DNA from 2 places in the Pectobacterium aroidearum genome. Region 2 is predicted to be linked to the other one. Evidence: predicted binding sites of a transcription regulator. Region 2 holds the regulator's gene; the other holds the start of a gene.
What was found. Region 2 encodes PurR, which represses purine synthesis genes. Its sites were predicted from a motif close to CANGCAAACGTTTGCNTG; they were not measured.
Positions count from the first base shown of each region.

Region 1: a site for PurR is predicted at 1,628-1,645, ahead of AB8809_RS19150 (NCS2 family permease). Genes of this name have one in related genera too.

Region 1 covers NZ_CP166097.1:4,253,419-4,258,282, reverse strand. Annotated here, with positions in the region: gene lpxP (kdo(2)-lipid IV(A) palmitoleoyltransferase) at 1-856, shown strand, start outside; gene AB8809_RS19155 (hypothetical protein) at 1,111-1,515, opposite strand; gene AB8809_RS19150 (NCS2 family permease) at 1,758-3,113, shown strand; gene AB8809_RS19145 (Na+/H+ antiporter) at 3,393-4,864, shown strand, end outside.
Region 2 covers NZ_CP166097.1:2,229,392-2,234,255, reverse strand. Annotated here, with positions in the region: gene AB8809_RS10340 (NlpC/P60 family protein) at 1-3, shown strand, start outside; gene AB8809_RS10335 (YnhF family membrane protein) at 99-188, opposite strand; gene purR (HTH-type transcriptional repressor PurR) at 595-1,620, shown strand; gene cfa (cyclopropane fatty acyl phospholipid synthase) at 1,821-2,972, shown strand; gene AB8809_RS10320 (riboflavin synthase) at 3,034-3,669, opposite strand; gene AB8809_RS10315 (MATE family efflux transporter) at 3,918-4,864, shown strand, end outside.

The sequences.
Region 1 (4,864 bases), 2.0 Mb from region 2:
TGGCGTGCTGTTTTTATTAGTTCAACTTCCTTACCCGCTGCTGATGAAAATCGGGAGCAATGCGGGTCGCCTGTCCCGCGTTTTTCTTAAACGTCGTGTGTCGATTGCCAGACGTAACCTTGAATTATGCTTCCCTACGATCTCCGACGACGAAAAGGAAGCGATGATCGACAGCAACTTTGCGTCGCTTGGAATGGCATTGGTCGAAACGGGCATGGCCTGGTTCTGGTCCGATCGTCGCGTGCGTCACTGGTTTGATGTTTCGGGACTGGAGCATTTACATCAGGCTACAGCAAAAGGCCAGGGCGTGATGGTGATTGGTATTCACTTTATGTCGCTGGAACTGGGCGGCAGGGCGATGGGGCTATGTCGGCCGATGATGGCGATGTACCGTCCGCACAATAATAAAGCGATGGAAATGGTGCAAACCTGGGGACGTTCTCGTTCGAACAAGGCGATGATTGACCGTAAAGATCTACGTGGCATGGTGCAAGCACTGAAACGCGGAGAAGCCGTTTGGTTCGCGCCCGATCAGGATTACGGCCCTAAAGGCAGCGTGTTTGCCCCGTTCTTTGCAGTGAAAAATGCGGCGACAACCAGCGGTACGTACACGATCAGTCGTCTGGCAAAACCGGCGATGATGACGACGGTGCTGATTCGTAAGCCTGATGCCTCTGGCTACCAGCTGGTGATTCAGCCCGAATTACAGGATTACCCTTATCATGATGAACAGGCTGCGGCGTGTTATATGAATAAGGTGATTGAGAAAGAAATCATGCGTGCGCCTGAGCAGTATCTCTGGCTGCACCGTCGTTTTAAAACGCGCCCGGCTGGGGAAGTGTCGCTCTACGCCTGATGGCATCAGCACGTGTGATATCTGATGGCGCTTCTGCGCCATCGCTGTATTGGTGATGCAGAATTCGTTACATATCGTGTAAAACAAAAATGGCCGCCGGATGGCAGCCATTTTATGGTGGTTAACGTACTGAGTACGATTAACGGAAGATAGCGTGGGGGTTAACACCGCGATAGGTTTTGCCCAACGCTTTTAATATTTGATTGATTTTGCGGACAACGCGCATCTTTTTTATCCCCACGATTCTTAAATAATTATTGGTTGAAAGTACCAAAGTTGATGTTGATGTTTTCAAACATAGCGATGATTTTGTTCAGCAGTTTCATGGTCATTTCCTCATTGTTAGTTGATTGTTTTTCTGTGATGCTGTTCACGTTTTTAAGAATACTCGCACTGATACGGGTGGTCAACTTTTTTGTGATGAGAATCACAAAAAAATGAACGATCAGTTTGTGAGGAGTAAACCGCTGTTTTGATTTTCGTCTAAAAACCGTTTCTGCTTTTTCTTCATACTGACGCGTTTTCAGCGAGTTGCCCGATTGAACGTTAGGTGTACTGGCTGAAGGCGTCCTTATCGGACAGATTAAGTGAGATAGGTAAATTGTCTCGATTAGCAGTTGAAATACGCGTGGGTGAAGCGGGATAATCGTGCGCTTCACATTGCCAGACGCCGTTTTATCCAGCTCGTTTTAGTACCGCCTGTTTTGATACAGCAATGTCTTTATACGGTAATGTTTTGATACAACAACGTTTTCCGGTTTTGCATTCAGCGAGTTAATCGTTTGCGTGCGGAGCCATACGGTTCATGATGCGCCAGTGATGTGGGTGCATTCGCGGAGCAAGGCCGCGGGAACCGGTCAAATTGATCTTAAATAATAATGGCATTTCAGGGGATACCACCATGTCAAACACCACCCGTCAGGCAGGCTCGCAGGGCACGCTTGATGCTTTTTTCAAAATTACACAGCGCGGCAGTAATGTGCGTCAGGAAGTGTTAGCTGGCCTGACGACGTTTCTGGCGATGGTTTACTCGGTGATTGTGGTACCGAGTATGCTGGGCAAGGCCGGCTTCCCGCCTGCGGCCGTATTTGTTGCAACCTGTCTGGTTGCCGGTCTGGGATCGCTGTTGATGGGGTTGTGGGCTAATCTGCCAATGGCGATTGGTTGTGCGATTTCACTGACGGCGTTTACCGCATTCAGTCTGGTGCTGGGGCAGCAAATCAGCATTCCTGTGGCATTGGGTGCGATCTTCCTGATGGGCGTTCTGTTTACCATCATTTCCGTCACCGGCATCCGTTCTTGGATTTTGCGTAACCTGCCGATGGGCGTTGCACACGGAACGGGGATTGGTATTGGCCTGTTTCTGCTGATTATTGCCGCTAACGGTGTGGGTTTGGTGGTAAAAAACCCGATTGATGGCCTGCCGGTCGCACTGGGCAATTTCACTTCTTTCCCTGTCGTTATGTCCCTGCTGGGACTGGCGGCGACCATCGGTTTAGAGAAACGTCGCGTACCGGGCGGTATTCTGCTGGTTATCATCGCGATCTCTATTCTGGGGCTGATTTTTGACCCGAATGTAAAATTCTCTGGCTTCTTTGCGTTGCCGAGCCTGACGGCGGCTGACGGTTCGTCGCTGATCTTCAGTCTGGATATCATGGGTGCATTGCAGCCGATGGTTCTGCCGAGCGTACTGGCGCTGGTGATGACAGCGGTGTTCGATGCTACCGGTACGATCCGTGCCGTAGCCGGACAGGCGAATCTGTTGGATAAAGACGGACAAATCATCAACGGTGGTAAGGCGCTGACCGCAGACTCCGTGAGTAGCATTTTCTCCAGTCTGGTCGGAACGTCACCGGCAGCGGTCTACATCGAATCCGCAGCGGGTACGGCGGCGGGGGGCAAAACTGGCCTAACGGCAACCGTAGTGGGTGTGCTGTTCCTGTTGCTGCTGTTTGTCTCTCCGTTAGCGTATCTGGTACCTGGCTATGCCACAGCACCCGCGCTGATGTATGTCGGCCTGCTGATGTTGGGCAACGTTTCCAAACTGAATTTTGATGACTTTGTGGACGCGATGTCCGGTCTGGTATGTGCCGTATTCATCGTACTGACCTGTAACATTGTGACCGGTATTATGCTGGGCTTTGGCGCGCTGGTATTAGGCCGCATCTGCGCTGGCGAATGGCGTAAACTGAACATTGGTACCGTCATTATCGCTGTCGCGCTGGTGGTGTTCTACGCTGGCGGCTGGGCGCTGTAATCCCTTCTAACAGACCTTCTGGCTCCGCCCAGAAGGTCTGTTATTCCTCGTCTTTCCTTCCTCTTTTCCTTCTCTATTATTTCTCGCGCCAAACGCGATTTTATGTGCCCTTTTATTGGCTTTGGGTTGATGTCACTTGTGTGATAATCAATCTTGTTATTAATCTAAATTTCGGCCAAAAATCCATTTTCATACCGGACTAAATGCGTTAAATATGGAAGGGGTGTTTGCTCGCTAACAGGCAGAATTTTTTGATTTAGGAGTACGTCTAAGGAAAGCATGGAAATATTTTTTACGATTCTTGTTTTGACCCTGGTTGTATCCCTGTCCGGGGTGGTTACCCGCATTTTACCTTTTCAAATTCCCCTGCCTTTAATGCAAATCGCGCTGGGTGCCATCCTGGCCTGGCCTCAGTTCGGTTTGCACGTTGATTTCAATCCCGAGCTGTTTATGGTGCTTTTCATTCCGCCTCTGCTGTTTGCCGATGGCTGGAAAACGCCTACGCGTGAGTTTCTGAGACACGGTAGGGAAATTATTGGTTTGGCGCTGGTTCTGGTACTGATTACCGTGGTGGGCATCGGCTATTTCATCTACTGGATGGTGCCGGGCATGCCGCTGATTGCGGCCTTCGCGCTGGCTGCTGTGCTGTCGCCAACGGATGCCGTCGCACTGTCTGGCATCGTGGGTGAAGATCGTATTCCGAAAAAACTGATGGGCATTTTGCAGGGCGAAGCGTTGATGAACGATGCGTCCGGTCTGGTGTCGCTAAAATTTGCCGTCGCGATTGCGATGGGTACGATGGTGTTTACGGTTTCCGGTGCCACACTGGAGTTCATGCAGGTGGCGCTGGGCGGGCTGCTGGCGGGCGTCGGCGTGACCTGGATATTCGGTAAATCGCTGCGCATTATCAGCCGCTGGAGTGGTGACGATGCTGCGACGCAGATCGTGCTGCTGCTGCTGCTGCCTTTCGCGTCGTATCTGATTGCGGAACACATTGGTGTGTCGGGTATTCTGGCTGCGGTGGCGGCGGGGATGACGATCGGTCAATCGGGCGTCATCCGTAGCGCACCACTGGCGATGCGGCTGCGTGCAAACGGCGTGTGGTCGATGCTGGAATTCGTGTTTAACGGCATGGTATTCATCATGCTGGGTCTGCAATTGCCTGACATTCTGGAAACCTCGGTGACGCAGGCGGAATTGGACCCAACGGTTGAAACCTGGATGTTGTTTACCGATATCGCGATCATCTACGGTGCTCTGCTGCTGCTGCGTTTCTGCTGGCTGTGGGTGATGAAAAGATACAGCATGCACATCCAGAAAAAGCGCCCGATGATCTTCGCCGAGTTTTCTACGCGCGAGCTGTGGATCGCGTCCTTTGCCGGTGTGCGAGGGGCTATTACGCTGGCGGGTGTGCTGTCTATTCCGCTGCTGCTGACTGATGGCACCGCGTTCCCGTCACGCTATCAGTTAGTGTTTATCGCCACGGGTGTCATTCTGTTTTCTCTGCTGTGCGGCGTGCTGGCCTTGCCATTTCTACTGCGCGGCGTGGTGGTGGCGGATAAAGCCGCACACGCCAAAGAAATCCGCATGGCACGTATGGCGGTGGCTGAAGTGGCGATAAAAAGTATGCACAAAATGGAGGAGCGTCTGGCGGCCGATCGGGAGGAAAACATTGATGAGCAGGTGCTGAAAGAAGTCAGTGCGCGCGTCATCGGTAACTTACGCCGAAGGCTAATCGATAAAGACGATCC
Region 2 (4,864 bases):
TAAGAGACAGACAACCTACATCGAATGGAAATGATTCAGACACGTTTTATGTAGCATCAACGTGTCTGAATACCTAGCCTGTGCAGAGCATCGTTCGGTTAATTCAGCACCGCAATAAAACTAAACGTGATGATGACAGCCAACGAGCCAACGGTTGTCAGCAAAGACATCTTCAGATCTGTATCCATAAACCACTCCTTTATTAGCGAACAAATTTTAGCTGAAAATTTCACCTGAAAGCGCTATCTGAAATAAAGACACCGCGATTCACAGCCGAACCCATTTAGGCAGTTAAATCTACAAATAATAGGGTTATTACGATTCTTTCATAATTCTAGTGAAAAATCTCGGACGTATGCATCACTAATAGTATAAATTACCCCTTTCACTTTCATGATAAATCGGACACAATCCGCTGTTTATGAAAGCGCTGCGTATCAGTCGAAAAACGTCAACCCAGATCCCTTCGGTATAACATTCGGCATTCTCCTTCTGAAATCCTGTTTTTTAGCTTAGAAGAAGAACATTAAACGTAGGCAAACGATTAACAATATACTTACGTCTGTAACAGGTAAGTTCAGGAGTCATTTTTAGATGGCAACGATTAAAGATGTGGCAAAACGTGCTGGCGTTTCCACCACAACCGTATCGCACGTGATCAATAAAACACGTTTCGTCGCCGAAGAGACCAAGGCAGCCGTCAGGGCGGCAATCAAAGAATTGCACTATTCGCCCAGCGCCGTCGCCCGCAGCCTCAAAGTTAATCACACCAAATCTATCGGTTTGCTGGCCACATCCAGCGAAGCGCCCTACTTCGCCGAAATCATTGAAGCTGTCGAAAACAGCTGCTACGCCAAGGGTTACACGCTGGTGCTGTGTAATTCGCATAACGACATCGGTAAACAGCGCGCCTATCTCTCCATGCTGGCGCAAAAACGCGTCGACGGCCTGCTGGTCATGTGCGCCGAATATCCACCTGAACTGTTGGCGATGCTGAAAGATTATCGCAGCATTCCGATGGTCGTGATGGACTGGGGGCAGATGCACAGCGATTTTACCGATACGATTATCGATAACGCCTTTGAAGGCGGTTATATGGCCGGTCGCTACCTGATCGAACGTGGTCATCGGGATATCGGTGCTATCCCTGGTATTCAAGAACGTAACACCGGCAGCGGACGCTACCTCGGCTTCTTAAAAGCGTTAAAGGAAGCCGACATCACCGTGCGTGAAGAGTGGGTTGTTCAGGGCGATTTCGAGCCGGAGTCCGGTTATAAAGCGATGCATCAAATTCTCGCGCAGAAACAGCGGCCAACGGCCGTATTCTGCGGTGGCGATATCATGGCGATGGGCGCGATCTGTGCGGCAGATGAATTAGGTCTGCGCGTGCCGCAGGATATTTCGGTGATCGGTTATGACAACGTGCGCCACGCGCGTTTCTTTACGCCGGCACTGACGACCATCCATCAGCCGAAAGAGCGTCTGGGGCAGTCTGCTTTCGCGATGTTGCTGGATCGCATTACCAGCAAGCGGGAAGATGCGCACGTCATCGAAGTGCACCCGACGCTGATTGAGCGCCGCTCGGTTGCAGACGGCCCTTACCTCGACTATCGCCGCTAACGGCAGCAATACCGTCCAAACGATTTTTCTATTCCTGTTCGCTTTCCTCTCTGCTTCAGCCCATTTTCTTGTATGCTGGCTGAAGCAGTTATAAATCTACTATCGCGTTTCATTTCCTCTGGTGACAGCCGATTACGTCGGCTGCGATAAGTGCTGTCCAGGTGTTTTACGATACTTTTACATAAAGTTAAGGAGACATGATGGGTTCACCTTATACAGAAGAATGGGATCACGATGCCACGCCTTGGTTCCGCATAATGCGGGATAAGTTGGCCGCTGCGGATATCATAATCAACGGTACCCGCCCTTTTGACATCCGCGTGATTAATCCCGGCATTTTTAAACGTGTCTTGCGAGAAGGTTCATTGGGATTAGGTGAAAGCTATATGGATGGGTGGTGGGAGTGTGAACGGCTGGATATGTTTTTCCATCGTGTCCTGCGCGCAGGGCTAGGGAAAACCTTACCTCACCGCCTGCACGATGCCATGCGAGTCGCCCTCTCTCGCGTCACGAATTTACAATCCCGTCGGCGCGCTCAAGTGGTCGGTGAAGTGCACTACGACCTGGGGAACGATCTTTTTACCCTCATGCTGGATCCTTACATGCAATACTCCTGCGCCTACTGGAAACAGGCACAAACGCTGGAACAGGCACAGGAAGATAAACTCACCATGATTTGTGAAAAACTCCAGCTTAAATCCGGCATGACGCTGCTGGATATCGGCTGCGGATGGGGCGGGCTTGCTGAGTTCGCGGCGCGGCGTTACGGTGTTTCCGTTTACGGCATCACCATTTCCAGAGAACAGCAGGCACTGGCACAACAGCGCTGTCAGGATCTGGACGTCATCGTTGCGTTACAAGACTACCGCGATCTGAACCAGCAATTCGATCGGATTGTTTCTGTTGGCATGTTTGAACACGTCGGCCCGCGTAACTATGGCACTTACTTTCGCATGGCAAAGCGTAATCTAAAGCCTGATGGACTGTTTCTGCTGCATACCATCGGAGCCAATAAGACCACCCCACACATTGACCCCTGGATGAATAAATACATTTTCCCCAACGCCTGCATTCCCTCCATACAGCACATTGCGCAGGCGAGTGAGCCTTACATGGTGATGGAGGACTGGCACAACTTCGGTGCCGATTACGATCGCACATTAATGGCATGGCAAGCCCGTTTTCAGCAATGTTGGCCGCAACTTGCCACACGCTACACTGAACGCTTTCGTCGAATGTTCAGCTATTATTTGAACGCTTGTGCAGGGGAATTCAGAGCAAGAGAACTTCAGCTCTGGCAGATCGTATTCAGTATCAATGGAATAGATGGTGGATTACGCGTTTCACGCTGAGAGGAAAGAGAAAACCGGACGAGGTTGTTCGTCCGGTTTACAAAAACAGGCAACGTAGAAATTACGCTTCGTTGGCGGGGTCGCTCGCCTGCTTGCTGGCCAACACGCGTTCAACCGTATCCACTACGGCCTGTGTCTGCGGATCGATTTCAATGTTGATGCGATGCCCCAGACGTTTCTGTCCCAGCGTCGTGCGGTTCAGCGTTTCAGGAATTAAATGCACGCAGAAACGCCCGCGGGTGACTTCCCCTACCGTCAGGCTGATGCCATCAATCCCGACGAAGCCTTTATGCAGCACGTATTTCATCAGCGCTTCATCTGCCAGGCGGAACCAAATCTGATGGTTATTCTCTGAAACCTGAATCTTCACCACTTCAGCCGTACACATGATGTGGCCCGACATGACGTGTCCACCAATCTCGTCACCGAATTTTGCGGCGCGCTCAATATTCACGACATCGCCTTCATGAATATCGCCCAGATTCGTTAATCGCAGCGTTTCTTTCATGAGATCAAAACTGACACGATCGCCGTCAATGGCGGTTACCGTCAGGCAGCAGCCGTTGTGCGCCACCGAGGCGCCGGGCACCAGCCCTGGCAGTAGGTCGGGGGGAAGTTGGACAACGTGCGTGCGAAAGTTGGATTTTTCTTCAATCGACACCACCGGCGCGGTGCCCTGAACAATACCGGTAAACATGCGGTTTGCCTCTTAAAAACAAAGAAATGACTTTGTGCAGTGTGCCCGATATTCCGCGGAAAACCAAACCGGAATACGGTACGCCAGACGCTATCGAAACCGCAACGTAACAAAAAGAATATATTCTCTTTCAAGCTGGTTTACTTTTATTAAGTCGTTACAATAACGATCTCGTTTTATTCTTGACGTTTTTCATATCCAGATTATTCATCCCGCTAGCAAAATTAAGTCATTCAAGGAAGGTATCCGTGCAACAGTATCTGACAGAAGCGCGTAAATTATCGGCGCTTGCTGTTCCTGTCATTATTGCGCAAGTGTCTCAAACGTCGATGGGTGTGGTTGATACCATCATGGCCGGTGCTTATAGCGCCACCGATATGGCCGCCGTCGCCGTGGGAACCTCTATCTGGCTACCCGCCATTCTTTTTGGCCATGGCCTGCTGTTGGCGCTGACGCCCGTTGTCGCACAGCTCAACGGTTCCGGTCGACGCGATCGCATCTCGCATCAGGTACGACAATCCTTTTTTCTGGCCGCCATTATTTCCATATTTACCATGCTGGCGCTGTATCAAGGGGAATATGCCATCAATCTGATGAGCGACGATTCGCCAGAACTGGCCGCGAAGGCTATCGGTTACCTGCATGCGCTACTGTGGGGCGTACCCGGCTATCTGTTCTATCAGGTTTTACGCTGCCAGTGCGAAGGGCTGTCCAAAACCTACCCCGGCATGATGATTGGGTTCATCGGGCTGTTAATCAACATTCCGATTAACTATGTCTTTATCCACGGCAAATTTGGTATGCCCGAACTGGGCGGCGTAGGCTGCGGCGTCGCGACCGCGTCGGTTTACTGGATCATGATGCTGTTGATGATGTTCTATACCCGGCACGCCTCCTGGCTACGCGATATCCGCCAGCATCGCCCTGCATTCCGTCTGGACGGTGCCGTGCTAAAACGCCTCTTTGGCCTCGGTTTACCCATCGCGTTGGCGCTGCTTTTTGAAGTCACGTTGTTTGCCGTGGTGGCACTATTGGTGTTGCCGCTGGGCGTCGTCGATGTGGCTGGTCACCAGATTGCCCTGAACTTCAGTTCGCTGATGTTTGTTCTTCCGCTCTCGGTTGGCGTTGCCACTACCATTCGCGTCGGGCATCGCTTAGGCGAAGGTTCAGTTGAGAACGCCCGCATTGCCGCGCA